4 regions of the Paraliobacillus sp. X-1268 genome follow, and region 3 is predicted to be linked to each of the others. Evidence: riboswitches for the same ligand, from Rfam matches in the RefSeq annotation. Region 3 holds a riboswitch; each other region holds the start of a gene.
What was found. A riboswitch is a leader RNA that binds a small molecule or an ion and turns the genes downstream of it on or off. The one in region 3 is predicted to bind cyclic di-GMP.
Positions count from the first base shown of each region.

Region 1 (4,219 bases), on a different contig from region 3:
ATACGATTCTTAGCGTATACGAAGTTAATTCATTAGGAGGGGTTTTATCCGTTCTATCTTATGTACTTCTTAATGTTTACTTTTTACACAGGAGAAAGTGGTTTGTTGGTTTAGTGATTCCTTTAACATTATCGTTAGGCATTTGGGAACAACAACGCTATTTGTATCAAGATACTCAGTTGTTTTTAATTAGTTTGGCTAGTTTTTTTATTCTATTTATTGCAGGGAAAATCTTGTTTAAGAGCCTGTACCAATGGAATGAAGAAAGTCGCTATATTGATTGGTATTCTATTGTAGCTGTATTTTATCTTGGTTATTCTTTCACTTTTCTTCAAACATTTAATAGTGTTTGGATACAGATTATTCCATATGTGTTACTAACGATATGGCTATTTGCGCAAGTGAGAAGGTTTCAATATCACATAGCGCAGAAAGCTATTGTCACATTAGGTTTGGTTAGTTTTCTGCCAACTTATTATTCTATTATAGAGGAATATCTCTCTTTTATTTCGGAACTTTTTCATACGGAATTTAGGGTTTTACCTGTTCTTGTCTTAGCAATTATTTTGAGTCTGAAGACTTGGAAAAACTATAAAAACATAATGTCACCTATTCAATCGCTCTCTTTATTGTTAGTGACCGTCATTTTAGTAATGGATGCAATTTCGAGTAATACGATATGGGATGCTTTAATTGTCGGAGTTCTTTCCTTACTATCTTTAGTGATAGGAGCTCAATTTCAAATTAAATCTTACTTTTTTATTGGGTTTGGTACACTTCTCTTTAATGTGATCTATCAGACTAAACCATATTGGGGCAATATGCCTTGGTGGGCGTATCTATTACTTGCAGGTTTCCTATTAATTGGTATAGCAAGCTATAACGAGTGGCAAAAGCAAAGAAAAGAAGAGGGAAGGCTAGTAAAGAAAGTGAAAAAACTAGTCTCGAAATTCAAGGAATGGAATTAACGTCATCAAAAATAGAAATTTTTTATTAGTGAGAAAAACACGCGTCTATCATCTGAATAATGGATAGACGCGTGTTTTTTAATGATGATGTGGCGGTAAGCCTTTAGATGAGTTACTTATAGCAAATCCTTCTTGTGGAACAAAGAAATATTGAATCCAGACGCCATCTAAAAAGTCTTCTCTAGCATCTAGTAATACATCGATATCTTTATCCGTTTTAACAATTTCATCATGTTCTGTCGGTGTATCTAACATCACGTCATAGTGCGCATGATTTCCGTGCATCTCCGTTACATATACACGAACCATTTTTCCTTCTGCACCATCACTTTCCAACCAACCTCTAAGTATTTTTGCAGCATTGCGATTCATTTTACATTGCATGTTCGACACCTCATTTCTATATCTATTATTACCGTGTTAAAGAAAAAAATAAAGTGATTTGCATAAACCAACTATTTAATACAGTGAATTTTATGGGAAATATTTTGTTTGAAGTCAAATTATAGTTATAAAGTACCGCATAGGCTGCTTATTTATGATACAATCGAACTATATTATAAAAATGAACTTCTGCATTGAAAAGGCAAACTTATTGAAAAATAAGGACGCAAAGTAACAGGCCTAAGGGAAAACTATGGTGGCTGTGTTACCAAATGGGCAACGATAACTGGTAATTCTAAGGTTATTTCCATTGGGAATAGCCTTTTTATGTATGTTGTGACTATCTGGATCGGGGTGAAGTGCGATGTTTTCCTCTAAACGAAAAGCGATTTTATCCGCTTTTAGTATAGCTTTTAGTTATTATATTGTCTTGTTACTTTTACAGGATCATGATTGGCTACGTTCTTTTCTTACTATTAGTCTACAAGCTATACTCGGAATTATTGCTTTATTTTGGTTAAACAAAGCATATCGTATTACTACTGATAAACAAAGGTATTTTTGGCTGATTTTAAGTATCGGTCTATTTTTTCATACAGTTTCTAGTATTAATTGGTTGGTAGCTTTCCTAACACTGGATTCTATGAAGTATCCTGAAGCATCTTTTTTATTATGGTTACTAGCTTATATTTGTTTTCTAATTGGGTTACTTTATAAAATTAGGGTTATTAAAACAACTATTTCTACTACTCCCTATTTATTTACCGTAGTGGTTTTTATGACTTTTACAACTTCAGTCAGTGCGTATTATTTAATGAGTCCAATTCTAGTTGCTCAAGGAGAAGAGATATTTGGCACGGTGGTCACCTTACTTTACCTAATTTGCAGTATTAGTATTTTGTTTGCGATTTCAAATTTATATTTCCTATCACATAATTCTAAAGAAAAGGAGATCATGATCTTTATAATTGCTGGCTTCTTTTTTCAAGTAGTTGCTGATATATACTATACGTATTTAAATGTAATGGGAGGATATCAGATTGGAAGTCTTGTGGATGTTGTTTGGTTTTTCGCTTTATTAATGATTGGTGTCTCAGGGAAATTCGTGCATTCAAATACAACAGAGTTAGATTGGAAAGTCATTAATTACTTTAACAACAGAGAAAATGCCTTACCTTATATTAGTGCGATTACATTATTAATCCTCGTAACACAAAGTTATAATTGGGAACTTAATGCGTTAAGTATAGGATTAAGTGTTACCTTTTTCATGATTATTGGTCGCCAACTAGTAGTTATGCGAAAAAACAGTAAGTTAGTAAGTGAGTATAGAAACTTAGCTTATCATGATACATTAACAGGTTTGAAAAATAGAGCTTCCTTTATTGAAGATCTAGGAACGATGATGGAAAAGGCTAAAGAATCTAATAAACCGTTGGCGTTATTGTTAATGGATTTAGATCGCTTTAAGAGTATTAATGATACATTAGGACACCAAATTGGAGATCGTGTCTTACAAATAGCCTCAGACAGATTAAGAAAAGTATTAAGCAGTACGGCAGATGTTTATCGAGTTGGGGGAGACGAGTTTGTTGTTATTTTGCCAGGTCAGAATCAAAAGGATTGTAGCCATATTGCCGATAACTTGTTGTGTGTTTTTAACAAACCTTTTTTAATTGATTATCATGAAATTCCCATTGCACCCAGCATTGGAATTAGTATGTATCCAACCGATGGGTTAGACGGACTTAAATTATTTAAACATGCAGATGCAGCAATGTATGTTGCGAAGAGTAAGGGAAATAAATATCACTTTTTTAATCCAGAACTAAATGCACATATTACGCGCAAAATGACAATTGAGATTGAGTTAAAAAAAGCAATTGAATTAAATCAATTATCACTTTTGTATCAACCAAAAGTAAATATCCAATCAGGTGCGATAATTGGAATGGAAGCATTGTTAAGATGGAATCATCCAGTATTAGGTCAAGTCTCACCTGCTGAATTTATTCCCATAGCAGAGGAAACGGGACAAATATTTTCGATTGGTGAATGGGTCATGCGTAGAGCTTGTCAGCAGAATATAGATTGGCAAAAGAAAGGTTTTCAACCGTTATGTGTTTCCGTAAATATTTCTGTCCAACAGTTTGAACAAGAAAGCTTTGTTACGATAGTACGTGATGTTTTAATTGAAACAGGTCTTCCAGCAAACTATTTAGAATTGGAAATAACAGAAAGTATTATGCATAATATTGAATCGTCCATTGAGGTTTTAAACGGTTTAAAAGAACTTGGAATTGAAACTGCTATTGATGATTTTGGTACAGGTTATTCGTCATTACATATCCTAAAAGAGTTACCTATTAACACAATTAAAATAGATAAGTCCTTTATCGAGCATATAGAAAATGCAAAGGATCTTTCTATTGTAAAAACAATTATAGATATTGGAATAAACTTAAATTTAAATATAATTGCTGAGGGAATAGAAACACACCAGCAAGCTAAAGCTCTCTTAGAGTTACAATGTGGATATGGACAAGGTTATTTATATGCGAAACCGTCAGATGTTAATGCATTTGAAGAGATTCTTTTAAGTTCTTTTGCAACAGAAACCGTAGATTGAAAAATGCTAGTTAATGAAAGTAATCGTCACAGTCAATGATTGTGTCGGTTGCTTTTTTATTTTCTAGTCGTTTCAATCGGTAACATTTGTCCATTCTTGTACTATTCGTGATAAGAACCCGCTCACATTATAGATAATCGTATATATATATGGTGTAAGATAACTTAGCCAAAAGGGGGGAGAACATTGACAGATGGGGATATCCAAAACCAGTTGAATCAAATATCAAGTGACTTGA
Region 1 is NZ_QJSK01000004.1:18,351-22,569, reverse strand. Features, by position in the region: gene D2K62_RS07780 (SCO7613 C-terminal domain-containing membrane protein) at 1-968, shown strand, start outside; gene D2K62_RS07775 (iron-sulfur cluster assembly accessory protein) at 1,047-1,352, opposite strand; cyclic di-GMP riboswitch class I at 1,544-1,625, shown strand; gene D2K62_RS07770 (putative bifunctional diguanylate cyclase/phosphodiesterase) at 1,717-3,981, shown strand; gene D2K62_RS07765 (hypothetical protein) at 4,168-4,219, shown strand, end outside.
Region 1: it holds a riboswitch for cyclic di-GMP, as region 3 does, so the genes downstream of both, D2K62_RS07770 (putative bifunctional diguanylate cyclase/phosphodiesterase) here and D2K62_RS01145 (HD-GYP domain-containing protein) in region 3, are expected to answer to the same signal.

Region 2 (4,219 bases), on a different contig from region 3:
ATCAAAAGAAATAATTTAAAAATTAAAGGAGAATTTTATATGAAAAGGGTTGGAATTGTTGGTGGATTAGGTCCAGAATCTACCGTTGATTACTACCAGTCTATCATCGCTAAATACCAAGAACGGATGCAAAGTAAAGAAGTTCTACCTGAAATGTTTATTAATAGCATCAATATGTATCAAGTTTTTGAATTTATTAATAACAAGCAACTAGATGGGTTAACGAACTACCTTGTTGATGCTGTTAAAAAGTTGGACGCCGTGGGGTCTGACTTTGCGATAATCTCGGCAAACACACCTCATATTGTATTTGAAGAAGTCCAAAAACAAATCCCGATTCCAATGATAAGTATTGTTGAGGCCACATATAATAAGACTTTGGAGTTTGGCTTGAAAAATATTGGATTAATCGGAACGAAATACACAATGGAAAATGACTTTTTTAAATCTCCATTTACATCACGGAATAAAAAAGTCACTGTACCAACGGAATCTGAACAGCAATATATCCATGGTAAGATTGTAGCGGAACTGGAAAATGGGATTGTGAATAATGAGACCAAAATAAACTATTTGAACATAATCAAACGGATGAAAGAAGAGGAAGGTATCGAAGGAGTAATTTTGGGCTGTACAGAACTTCCCATGATTATTAAGGGAGAAGATTTGGATATCCCCGTTTTTAATACTACAGAAATTCATGTCAACCGAATTGTAGATACAATTTTTAGATGAGCGATTAGAAAGTAATTTAGTTGAAATCGATTATTTATAATTATTTTTCTAGGGCCTACACCTTTTGATGTAGGCTTTTTGCTATACTAAAATTTTTTAAACATAATTGAAAATGTACTTAGAACTCGAATGAATTTGAGTGATTGAGGCGAATTATCTTATGATCTATTATTATCCAAATAAAACTACACAGTGCTCAATTAATAAAAATCGACAATCGAATAATAAAATGTCGAAACAACACTAAATATCACGTTTTTTCGTTGCGGTGTCAATAATTTGCTTGTATTATACTTGTATATCAATTTTTTTTAGCTGACACCAATATCTACGAAAAATTTTATAGAATTGACCTCTTTCATTATATTTTGGTGTAAGATTGGATACTGCGGGAAATGATACTATTTTTATCCATTTTTGAAAAAAATAAGCAGCTCAAGTACTTAAGAACGTGAGGTGAATGGAGATTATGCAGTATAAGAGAGAGACAGCGTTTCGTTATGCTTTTGAACAACCAATTTCTGCACTATTTAGAATAGAAAACATTAATGGGAATTCCGTAACTACTTCTGCTGGAGAAGCTAAAATAATTGACATAAGTACAGAAGGGGTCAAATTCACTTCAAAATTGAATATACCAGAAACAGACAAGTCGATCCATCTAGTCATATCTTTTGAATTAAATAAGCAAGAAATGAAATTTAAAGGGATAATAGTTTGGAAGAAAAAAAACCATACTACAAATGATTATGGTGTTAATCTAATGATTGAAGAAAATGCTAAAAAAGAGTTAATAGAACAATTGAAAATATATTCAAAAAAAGTAAAAGGTAATATTGATTAAACTTATTCTTAAATTAATTGTTTGATTTATTTGAAATCGAATATTTATAATTATGTTTCTAGAGCCTACACCATTTGATGTAGGCTTTTTGCTATCCTGAATTCTAATTAATTAATATTTTTCGACAAAAAATTTAAAATACCCCCTCAAATAAAAATAATTCCACGTATTAATAGTAGATTCCTAATTTCAATAAAAACAAAGGCAAAACCATTGAAAGGTGGTGACGCTAAGCTAGAGGGACTAAAAGGTAAATATGCCTATGTCAGCCAGTTGCGATAAGTGAAATAGATACGTTTTTTGGCATTATATTATTCGTGTGAGGGAGAGAATTATTTTGAAAATAAAAGACATATGTGCTACCGGTTTTTTGATAGTCGGCGTATTATTTACTAGCAATTCTGTATATGCAGAAGTTGATACGAGTCAATTAAATGAAATTGAGGACTTGAACAATGAGGATGTAATAGAAGATACAGGTTTAACACCAGATAACTTCTTTTACTTTTTAGATAAAGCAGTAGAAAATTTGCAATTACTACTTACAACTGATTCAGAAAAGGAATCGGAGCTTTTACTTCAAATAGTAGCAGAACGTTTATCAGAATCAGAACAAATGGTTGATGAAGAGCAAGAAGAATATATGAGTGAATTAATTGAGGAATATTTAGTTGCATTAGAAAAGGCACAAGAAGAGGTTGCAGAAGTTGTATCCAATGAACAAGTTGAAGAGGATATCAAAGAAACATTAGCAACTGAATTGGAAGACTCCACAACGGTAACAGAGGAAGTAACAGAAACTATAGAAGAAGAAAAGTTAGTAGAATTTGAAGAAAGGCAACAAGAAGCTTATTTAGTAGCAAATGTTGTAAAAGACCTTGATCCCGAAAAGGTTGCGGAATTACGTGCTCAAGAGCTTGGGTTTGGTCAAATTGTTAAAGTGGTCACTTTAGCAGAAGAGAGCGGTAAAACAGAGGAAGAAATTATTGCTTTATTACAAGAAGGTAAAGGATTTGGTGAAATAGCGAAAGAGTTGAATATCCACCCTTCTCAAATCATGAAAAAGGTAATGGCTAAAAAAGAAAAAGAAATGGAGCAATTGCTAGAAGAAGCGAATGCGTCTGGTGATGAAGAGGCAATCTCGAAACTATCTACTTCATTAGCAAACCTTGATATAAAGAAACTAGATTTTAACGTCACATATGATGAATTGACGGTTGAAGATAAAGCGGTTGTGGATGAAACAGAAATAGAAGTAGTTTCTGATGAAACAACACAAGATGAGGCAAACGACACGATAGTTGAAACGATAGAAGAGACTGAAAATGAATTAATAGAGGAAACAACATCAGAGAACACAGAAGAAGTGGTTGAAGATGAGGTAGAAAACGAAAGAAAAGAAGAAACAAACGAATTGTCCAAAGTAGCTACTGAAGTTGCAGAGGCTGAGAAACAGGCAGCTAAAGAAGAAAAAGCAAGATTAAAAGAGTTAGAGAAAGAAGCGAAACAACAAGCAAAAGAAGAAGCTAAAAAAGAGAAAGAAAGACTAAAAGTATTAGAAAAAGAAGCAGCAGAACAAGCGAGAGAAGCCGCAAAAGAAGCAGCAGAGCAAGCGAGAGAAGAGGCAAAAGAAGCGAAAGAGAAATTGAAAGAAGAGAAGAAAGAACAAGCTGATAAAGCTAAAGAGGCAGCAAAAGGAAAACAAAACAAAGAAGACTAAAGGTAAAATGAAGGAGCCCTATTTTAGGGCTCCTTAAGTCTATTATATTGTTCTTATAAGTAAGAAGATTTAGATGATAGATTCAAATATATGAATAGACAAGTTTTGGTTATTTACCTATACATAAAAAAATCGTATGCTTAGAGTTCAAATGACTGATGATTGAGGGGTGAATAGGGTGCATGAAACTGAAGTGAATCACTATATAAAAGCTGCATCAAATGGTGATGACATTGCTAGAGAGAAATTAATTAATCATCATAAACCCTATATTATCAATACAGTTGGACATGTTTGTAAAAGATTTATCACGTGGAGTGATGAAGAGTCTAGTCTAGGATTACTAGCATTTGATCGCGCAATTGACACATATGATAGTTGCGCTAATAAAAGCTTTCTAAATTATGTATATTTACTTATTAAACGAGAGTTAATAGACTACTTTCGTCGAGAAACTAAGCTAAAACATATACCATTAGAAGTAGAATCAATTAATAGTGAGGATTCAGTAACTGTTTATGATGTTGATCATTCTATGGATACGTATCACCAACATCTTCAACAAAGAGAATTAGTGGAAGAAATTCTGGAATTAAGCGAAATCTTAAAACAATTCAACATTGAATTTGAAGAATTGGAAGCATGTTCCCCTACACATCGGAAAACGAAAGCAAACTTGATTACAATTGCGAATGATTTTATTCAAAATCCAGAGTTAGTAGATTTCTTTTTAAAAAAGAAACGTTTTCCTGTTACTAGATTTATAGAAGTGTCTGGTCATCGATTAAAAACGGTTGAGAGACATAGGAAGTATATCGTGGCTTTGGTTGTTGTACGACTGCATCCAGAATGGCGACAACTATCTGCCTATATACAAGTAACATTCGGAAATGAGGGGAAATCATGAGGTCAAACCGGTT
Region 2 is NZ_QJSK01000004.1:36,943-41,161, reverse strand. Features, by position in the region: gene D2K62_RS07845 (aspartate/glutamate racemase family protein) at 40-735, shown strand; gene D2K62_RS07840 (PilZ domain-containing protein) at 1,205-1,579, shown strand; cyclic di-GMP riboswitch class I at 1,773-1,860, shown strand; gene D2K62_RS07835 (DUF5667 domain-containing protein) at 1,917-3,299, shown strand; gene D2K62_RS07830 (sigma factor) at 3,478-4,206, shown strand; partial or broken gene D2K62_RS19535 (anti-sigma factor domain-containing protein) at 4,203-4,219, shown strand, end outside.
Region 2: it holds a riboswitch for cyclic di-GMP, as region 3 does, so the genes downstream of both, D2K62_RS07835 (DUF5667 domain-containing protein) here and D2K62_RS01145 (HD-GYP domain-containing protein) in region 3, are expected to answer to the same signal.

Region 3 (4,219 bases):
AAGACATTCCCTGATAAGACTGTCATATTAGTGGCTGACGGTGAAGATACGCCTAAAGAAATGTACTTAAAACAAAACTATAAGTATCGTGATTTTAAATATGAAGCACAAAAAATATATCAAGATTAGATTTTAATGAATTTTATAAGAAACCAGGAATTTTGCCACATTTGTCGAAAAGGTAACTAATGAACACCAAATTACTTTAAAAAGAAAGCGAGGCTTATATGAAAAAACTATATATTAAGCAAAAAGTTTTTAGTTTGGGTGGTAATTTCACTGTTAAGGACGAATTTGAACAAGATAAGTATGTGATAAAAGGAAGTTTCCTTTCCATTCCAAAAACTTTTACTATCAAAGATACCTCTGAAAATGAAATTGGTACAATAACAAAGAAGGTATTTAGTCTAATGCCGAAATTTTTCGTTCAGGTTGATGGAAAAGATGTTGTTACTATTAAAAAGGAATTTTCTTTTTTAAAATCACGCTATCAAATTGAAGGGCAAGATATTTCAGTACGTGGTGACTGGTGGGACAAAAAATTTGATATAGTGAGCAATGGCGAAATAGTAGGCCAAGTTACCGAAAAATGGTTATCATGGGGCGACACCTATGAGGTAAACGTTAACGACGAATCACTAGAACATATAATTATTTCATTAGTTATAGCGATTGACTTTGTCAAACAAGAAGAAAGCACCGTAGCAACAAATGCGGGTAATTAATTACAACAGAGGGGGCAGAAGAAGATGCTGTTAGCACTATATAATGTAGATAAACAGTTACATACAATAGATGAAACGGTCCCTAGCTTGACACCATATTTATTAAAACAACAGAATCCAACACCAGTTATAATTGTATGCCCAGGTGGTGGGTATACACATCGTGCAGAACACGAGGGAACACCTATTGCAGAATGGCTCAATGAAATTGGAATAGCAGCAGTAGTATTACATTACAGAATAGCTCCTCATCAACAACCGACTCCGTTAAATGACGCTAAACGAGCTATTCGCACTGTTAGACATCATGCTAGCGAATGGAATATAGACCCAGATCGAGTCGGTATATTAGGTTTTTCTGCAGGCGGGCATTTGGCAGCTTCCGCTGGTATTCATTACGATGAGGGTAATCCTGAGGCGACTGATGCCATTGAACATCAAAGCAGTCGTCCTAATCTAATGGTACTATGTTACCCTGTTATTTCGATGGGTGAATTTACGCATGAAGGCAGTAAGCAGGCTTTACTTGGCGAACAACCTAATTCTTCTTTAGTGGAACTTATGTCTTTGGAATACCATGTTACAATTGACACACCACCTGCTTTTTTATGGCATACAGTAGATGATGGCGCCGTTCCAGTAGAGAACAGTCTACAGTTTGCTAGTGCTTTAAGTAGAAAAAAAGTTCCTTATGCGTTGCATGTTTTTGAAAGTGGCCGACATGGACTTGGACTTGCGAATGATCTGAAAGATGTCAGCTGGTGGACATCTGTTTGTGAAATGTGGCTAAGAAAAAGGGGATTTTAAAACACAAGTAAAAAGTAAACATAATCTGAATTTCTGTATATTTTAATATAAATGTTAATCTGAGTTTTCTAGGGAGTGACGTTATTTATGTCTACTCCCTAGTTTTCTCACTATTTTCGTCATCCAATAAGCACTAATCGCTATAACCAAATCAACAAGTAACAGATAAAATGAATTCATTCCTTTATCAAATTTTAATAATCCTACCTTATCTTCAATAATTGCTAATCCAAACGCAAAAAGAATACTTAATAGTAAGATGTATAAATAAAAACTCTTCTTATTATTCGTACAATACTGGTATATAAGTAAAAAAGCTACTGGTAGTGCGGAAGCAGTCATGCTGTGCATAGGGGATAAACGGTGTAAGAAAATAGGTGTGAACGAAAAAACCGTGACGCGATAATATAATTTCTGCGTATGTCCAGAGCATATGTACTGTATAACCAAAGAAAAAAACTTCAAAAATTCGTTTGCGATCCACTTTAAAATAAAGAAGAACCAAGGGTGATAAAAAGAAAAGAACAACTATCCAGAATTGCCATGTTCCAAAGCTTGAATAGGCATGCCAATACGAACGGAAAAGTTCATTTAACGCTTCGTTCTTATCATATATATTCTCCCAGTACGTTTGATAGTCCATGAAGAGCCCTCCTATAGTAGCAATAGTATTTTTCTTATTTTGTGACGTTAAATGTAATCTATACCGAAAAGAATTAAACCGTAGTGTAATTTAACTGCGTTCTTTAGCTTAAAAATATACAATAGCCTTTTCGGTCGAAATATGTTGAATTATAATTAAAAATAAGCTATTCTTAAAACAATACTAAAGTACTAATAAAAGGTGTTACTAAATAGAATATCACGAAAAAGGCAAACTATTTGAAAGAATAGGACGCAAAGTCATGGGTCTAAGGTATGGATTTATCTTCATTACTATTGATCGCCAGACCACCAAATTACATTTACAGTTATTTTGGCTATACATTGATTTGTGATAGCTTTTTTTATACTCTTTTATCGAACTACTAATAGTTATGAGTAGAACTATGTTAATTAGTATTTATAGATTATAAAAAGAGGTGTAAACATGAGACTAATCAGTATCTCAGACTATGACAACAAAAGTATGGTACTTGCCAAGCCAATATATGATTCGAGCAAACGTGTTTTACTTGCAACTGGTAGAACGATCGATCCTAAAATACAATCTAGACTAGAAAACATGGGCATTAATTTTCTTTTTATAGAGGATGAGGTTTCTAAAGGAATTACAATTGAAGATATGCTCGATATGCCAACATGGACAGACGCCATTCAAGCAGTTAAAACCTTTTATGAACATGTGACGCAAAAAAGCACGCCGGAATTAAAACCTATTCAGCAAGTAGCAGGCATATTGCTTAAAGAAGTAAAGCATAGACCAACACTTATACTTATTCCATCGGGAACAATGACAAAGGAATTACAGCCTTATGCACATGCAGTTAATGTCACAATTCTGGCTTTATTGACTGCCAAAGAAATGGGCTATAATGACTTAAAACTTAGGGATCTAGCAATTGGTTCCTTATTACATGATATAGGTAAAGCAATTGATACAGATGAACAGAAACATCCTGATTCAGGGTTCCAATTATTGCGAACAATTAGTCAGTTTAGTATTGTATCAGCTCATATTGCCTATCAGCATCATGAAACATTAGACGGAAAGGGTTTTCCACGTCAAATAAAGGATAATGATTTTCTAGAAATTGCTCAAATTTGCGCTGTTGCAAACCGCTATGATAATTTAATTGTAAAAAAAAAGCTTCCACCACATGATGCTATGGAAGCAATTATGGCTATGTCAGATCGTTTGTATTCGCACAAAATTGTTACAGCTTTTAGTCAATCCATTTCTACTTACCCACCAGGAACGAAAGTACTGATCAATCATAATCAACCAGCAATTGTTACTGAAATAAACAAACATTTTCATCGACCAATGATAAAAATACTTGCGACTGAAAAAGTGATTGATCTAATTGATAATCCTACGTTTATGATAAAACCATTTGAATCAGCAGTATAGATTACTCTCCGAATAATTTCACTTTAAACGATCCATGTTAGCATTAGGAGGTGTTTAAAGTGGGAAAAGACCGTCAAGAAAAGAAATTAAGAGAAAGTGGACGTGTTGAATCTGATCGAGATCAAGATCTAAGTAAAGCAGGAGCAACTAAAATGTCTAGCCCTGAAGAAGGCAGAAAATTGAACGATGGGAAATAAGGCAGCATAGTATCAAAAAATAGATTTTGAAGAACACTTTTCTTTTTTTAGAAAAGTGTTCTTTATTATATGAAAAATAAAAAAATTAAAAGAGGAATCTAAATTGATTGGATATTTATGTTAAAATAAATATAACTTTGTGGTAAGAGATTACAAAAGTTAATACTAATTTTTTTGTTGAAGGAGAGTTTTATGATTCAAAACGTTTTTAAAGAAGCGATGACAATACTTAGTAATAATTGGTTGAAGATTATCGGAATGGTTCTTCTAACTTATTTTATCAAGCTTTTACTTGGAACAGTGCCTATTCAGGGGTCTGTAAGTATTAGAATGGATCCATTAGCAGTATCAAGTTTAGACTCAATACAGTCATTACTAATAGGACCATTAGTAAATAGCATATTGTTTTTTATACT
Region 3 is NZ_QJSK01000001.1:207,637-211,855, reverse strand. Features, by position in the region: gene D2K62_RS19000 (GNAT family N-acetyltransferase) at 1-129, shown strand, start outside; gene D2K62_RS01160 (LURP-one-related/scramblase family protein) at 228-725, shown strand; gene D2K62_RS01155 (alpha/beta hydrolase) at 750-1,532, shown strand; gene D2K62_RS19350 (hypothetical protein) at 1,816-2,175, opposite strand; cyclic di-GMP riboswitch class I at 2,395-2,491, shown strand; gene D2K62_RS01145 (HD-GYP domain-containing protein) at 2,623-3,606, shown strand; gene D2K62_RS01140 (YpzI family protein) at 3,666-3,803, shown strand; gene D2K62_RS01135 (DUF975 family protein) at 3,996-4,219, shown strand, end outside.

Region 4 (4,219 bases), on a different contig from region 3:
CAATGATTGATTATATGAACAAAACAATGAACCGACATATTATTACGTTAGAGGATCCAATCGAATATCTGTATCAGCATAACAAATGCATTATCGATCAAAGAGAAGTAGGTTTCGATACGAGTAGTTTTCAAAAAGGGTTACGTGCGTGTTTGCGTCAAGATCCAGATGTGATACTAGTTGGTGAGATGCGCGACTTAGAAACAATTTCTACAGCAATAACTGCTGCAGAAACGGGACATTTAGTTCTAGGAACACTGCACACAACTGATGCGTCCTCAACGATGGATCGAATTATTGATGTTTTTCCTGCCCACCAAAAGAGTCAAATAAGAATTCAACTTGCTAATGTGTTAGAGGCCATTGTATCGCAGCGCTTGTTTCCTTTGGCAAAAGGATTTGGACGAGCAGCAGCAACTGAAATTTTAATTAACACACCTGCAGTAAAAAACTTAATTCGATCAGAAAAAATGCATCAGATTCCTAACACCATGCAAACGTCTAAAGAGTATGGTATGCATACCATGACGATGGATATAAAACGGATGATACAACAAGGAATTATAACGCAAAAACATGCATCTCCGTATTTAAAAGATATGACTTTTTAGTTCAAGTTATGATGGGGGAAGAGGTGGAATTTTATGAACTATTATGCGTATAAAGCGAAATCTGTCGATGGCAAGATAAAAAAAGGGAAAATTAGTAGCGAGAATGAAAAAGAAGCGATCAAACAATTAAAGTCTCAAGGACTAATTTTATTTGAGATAAATGAATTGAACTCATTTTTATACAAAGATATTTATATAGGTAATCCAATAAAGAATAAGGATTTTGTTATTTTTCTCCGTCAATTTTCGACGTTAATAGATGCCGGTATAACATTAGTAGAAACAACTTCTATTCTAGAAGATCAAACACAAAGTAAACCACTAAAAAAAGCACTACAACAAATTCAAAACGATCTAGAAGAAGGAATTGGCCTATCTGATGCATTAGCAGAATTTCCTCGTCTTTTCCCTGAATTATTAATCAGTATGATCCATGCTGGAGAAATTAGTGGTAATTTAGATGAAATCCTTGATAGAATGGCTACTTATTATGAGAAACAATACCAGTTAAAACAAAAGATCATAACTGCATTAACCTATCCTGTTGTGGTTGGTATTGTTGCCGTATTTATCACTATTTTTTTACTTGCATTTATTGTACCGATTTTCACGGACATGTTCCTATCTTTTGACCAAGAAATACCACCATATACAGCAGCGATATTAAATATTAGCGATATGGTTCAGTCTTATTGGTGGATTATGATGATACTAATATTAGTATTAGGTGTGACGATTAGATTATTAAATCGACGCCCAAACATTTCTTATTTATTTGATGTCATAAAACTTCGAATTCCAATATTCGGTATGTTTATTCAAAAATCTTTACTCGCTAGAATGACGCAAACATTAAGTTCTTTGTTAAATAGTTCTGTACCAATCTTACAAGCTGTTACGATAACGGAACGGGTTATAGATAATAAAGTAATTAAACAAGTTTTGCGTGAAAGTAGAGATTCCCTTGAAAAGGGAGAGTCACTAGCCACGCCTATGGAAAAACATTGGGTTTTCCCTAAATTAATTACACAAATGATTGTTGTAGGCGAACGAACAGGTTCAATTGATGCGATGTTGAAAAAAGTTTCTGACTTTTATGAACAAGAATTAGATGAATCATCGGAAAAGTTAAAGTCATTAATTGAACCGATAATGATTCTGTTTTTAGCTGTAATCGTAGGCGCAATTGTTTTAGCGATCGTTATACCTATGTTTAGCTTGTTTGAAAATATCTAAAAGTGTAGACAGGTTATAAAAATGTAGTATAATAGAACTATTAGTATAAAACGAATAGTAGAAGCAATGAAGGTTTATCTGTATCTGGGCACTTGGATAAATTTGAGCTAGTAGTGCAACCGACTGACACCATCTTTATGCTGTGAGTCTTTTTTTATAAGAGAAATTAAATGAGGAGGAATAATAAAATGTTAACTAGAATGAGGAAAATGTTACGCAATGAGAAAGGTTTTACATTAGTAGAGCTTTTAGCAGTTATTGTTATTTTAGGTATTATTGTAGCAATTGCTGTTCCTGCAATTGGGAATATAACTGAAGATGCTAGAAGTAATGCTGCTGAGGCACAAGAGGAACTAATCCTTGATGCTGCAAGACTAGCAGATGTAGAGGGTAATTTTACGAGTAGCAGTACTACAGTACAGGATTTGATTGATGATGGCTATTTAGAAGATGGAGATTATGTCAAAACAAGAGTGATATATAAAGATGGTGGGACATACAGTTTTACTAAACCAACTACAACACCATAATCAGGTTAATGAAAATTAATTTTCAATATAAAAGATCCCTTCCCAAAGGGGTCTTTTATACATAATTAGGAGATAAAAAATATGGAAGTCTATTATATCGTTATCTTTTTTATTTTTGGAAGTGTATTTGGTTCATTCTATAATGTTGTTGGTTTGCGTGTACCGAATAATAATTTCTTAGAATCTGAACGTTCTTATTGCCCTCGTTGTGATAAAACATTGCATTGGTATGAGCTGATTCCGATATTTTCTTATCTGTTTCAAACTGGTAAATGCAGAAACTGTAAAGAAAAGATTTCCCCTCTTTATCCTACAATAGAATTATCTACAGCTTTCCTTTTCAGTTTTAGCTATTATTTTTTTGGGTTTCAATTAGAGCTAGTAATGGCACTAATACTCACTTCTTTATGTGTGATTATCGTTGTTTCTGACATCACTTATATGCTAATACCTAACAAAGTTTTATTGTTTTTCCTACCGTTTTTAATTATTTTACGCTTTATTGATCCGTTAGAACCGTGGTGGTCTTCAATTGCTGGTGCAGCAGTCGGATTTATATTATTAACGCTGATCATTCTTGTTAGTAAAGGTGGTATGGGTGCGGGTGATATGAAGTTATTCACTATACTAGGAATTGTGTTAGGATATAAAGGAATTCTACTAACTTTTTTTCTAGCAACTATTTTCGGGACAATTATCACATTGCTATTACTGGCTACTAGAAGAATCAATCGTAAAAGTCCGGTGCCATTTGGACCCTCTATTTGCATCGCTGCGTTAACTACTTATTTTTTTGGTAGTCAAATAATCAATTGGTACATTACATTATTTTTTTAAAGGATGAACACAAATGAGTTTATTTAACAAAGATAGAATAAACATCGCTATAAATGATACGATGATTCGATATCTTGTTTCCACTAAAAAAAACGTTACAGCTAATAAAGACTATGGGGAAATACCATTGGAACATGGCATTGTTGAGGATGGGAAAATCATAGATCAACAAAGGTTAACAACTATCATTAAAAATGTTGTTAAAGATAAAAAATGGAGGAATAAGCACCTCGCATTTTGCGTTCCAGATGCTTTTGTTACGATGAGAGAAGAATCAGTACCTAAACAATTAACTAAAGATGAAGTGAAAAAATATATTGAATTAGAATTAGAAGGTAGTATTCGACTGCCTTTTCAAAATCCAGTTATAGATTTTGAGGTTATTGCAGAAGAAGAACAAACCAATAAAATTCTTTTATTTGCATATCCAAAAGAACGGTTAAATGCTTACTTAGAAGTGTTTGAACGAGCAAATGTAAAACTGATGGTAGCTGACTTGTCTTTTCTATCGGTATATCGGACTTATTATAATTTGGATCTTGCTAACAAAGAAGAGCATTTACTTATGATTCAGTGGTCTAAAACGGACTTAGTGCTCACCGTCTTTCATGATCAAAAACCAATCTTCAATCGCCATATTCATTTGAATAGTAATGATATGATTTTTACTAATAATCTAGTTGAAGATTCGATGCATTCAATTGAAGATATGTGGAGAGAGCTGATTGATGATCAGTTAATAACGATAGAACGTTTTATGGATTTCTATCAATATTCTATTATGTCAGGTGAGGCCCAAGTTTCTCATTTATTATTAATCGGTGATTTTCCAGCGCAGTCGTTAATAAATGAATCACTGGCATCTCGTTTCAATTTGCCAATTAAAACTATAGCATTTCCTAGTGACTTACCACCAGAATATGCTACTGTATATGGATTAACACAAAGAAAGTGAAGAGAAGACTATTTAAACTTCATAGTAAGGGGATCACCTTATGATAGAAA
Region 4 is NZ_QJSK01000005.1:111,341-115,559, forward strand. Features, by position in the region: gene D2K62_RS09085 (type IV pilus twitching motility protein PilT) at 1-611, shown strand, start outside; gene D2K62_RS09090 (type II secretion system F family protein) at 645-1,847, shown strand; cyclic di-GMP riboswitch class II at 1,901-1,981, shown strand; gene D2K62_RS09095 (competence type IV pilus major pilin ComGC) at 2,036-2,377, shown strand; gene D2K62_RS09100 (prepilin peptidase) at 2,459-3,214, shown strand; gene pilM (type IV pilus biogenesis protein PilM) at 3,228-4,169, shown strand; gene D2K62_RS09110 (PilN domain-containing protein) at 4,210-4,219, shown strand, end outside.
Region 4: it holds a riboswitch for cyclic di-GMP, as region 3 does, so the genes downstream of both, D2K62_RS09095 (competence type IV pilus major pilin ComGC) here and D2K62_RS01145 (HD-GYP domain-containing protein) in region 3, are expected to answer to the same signal.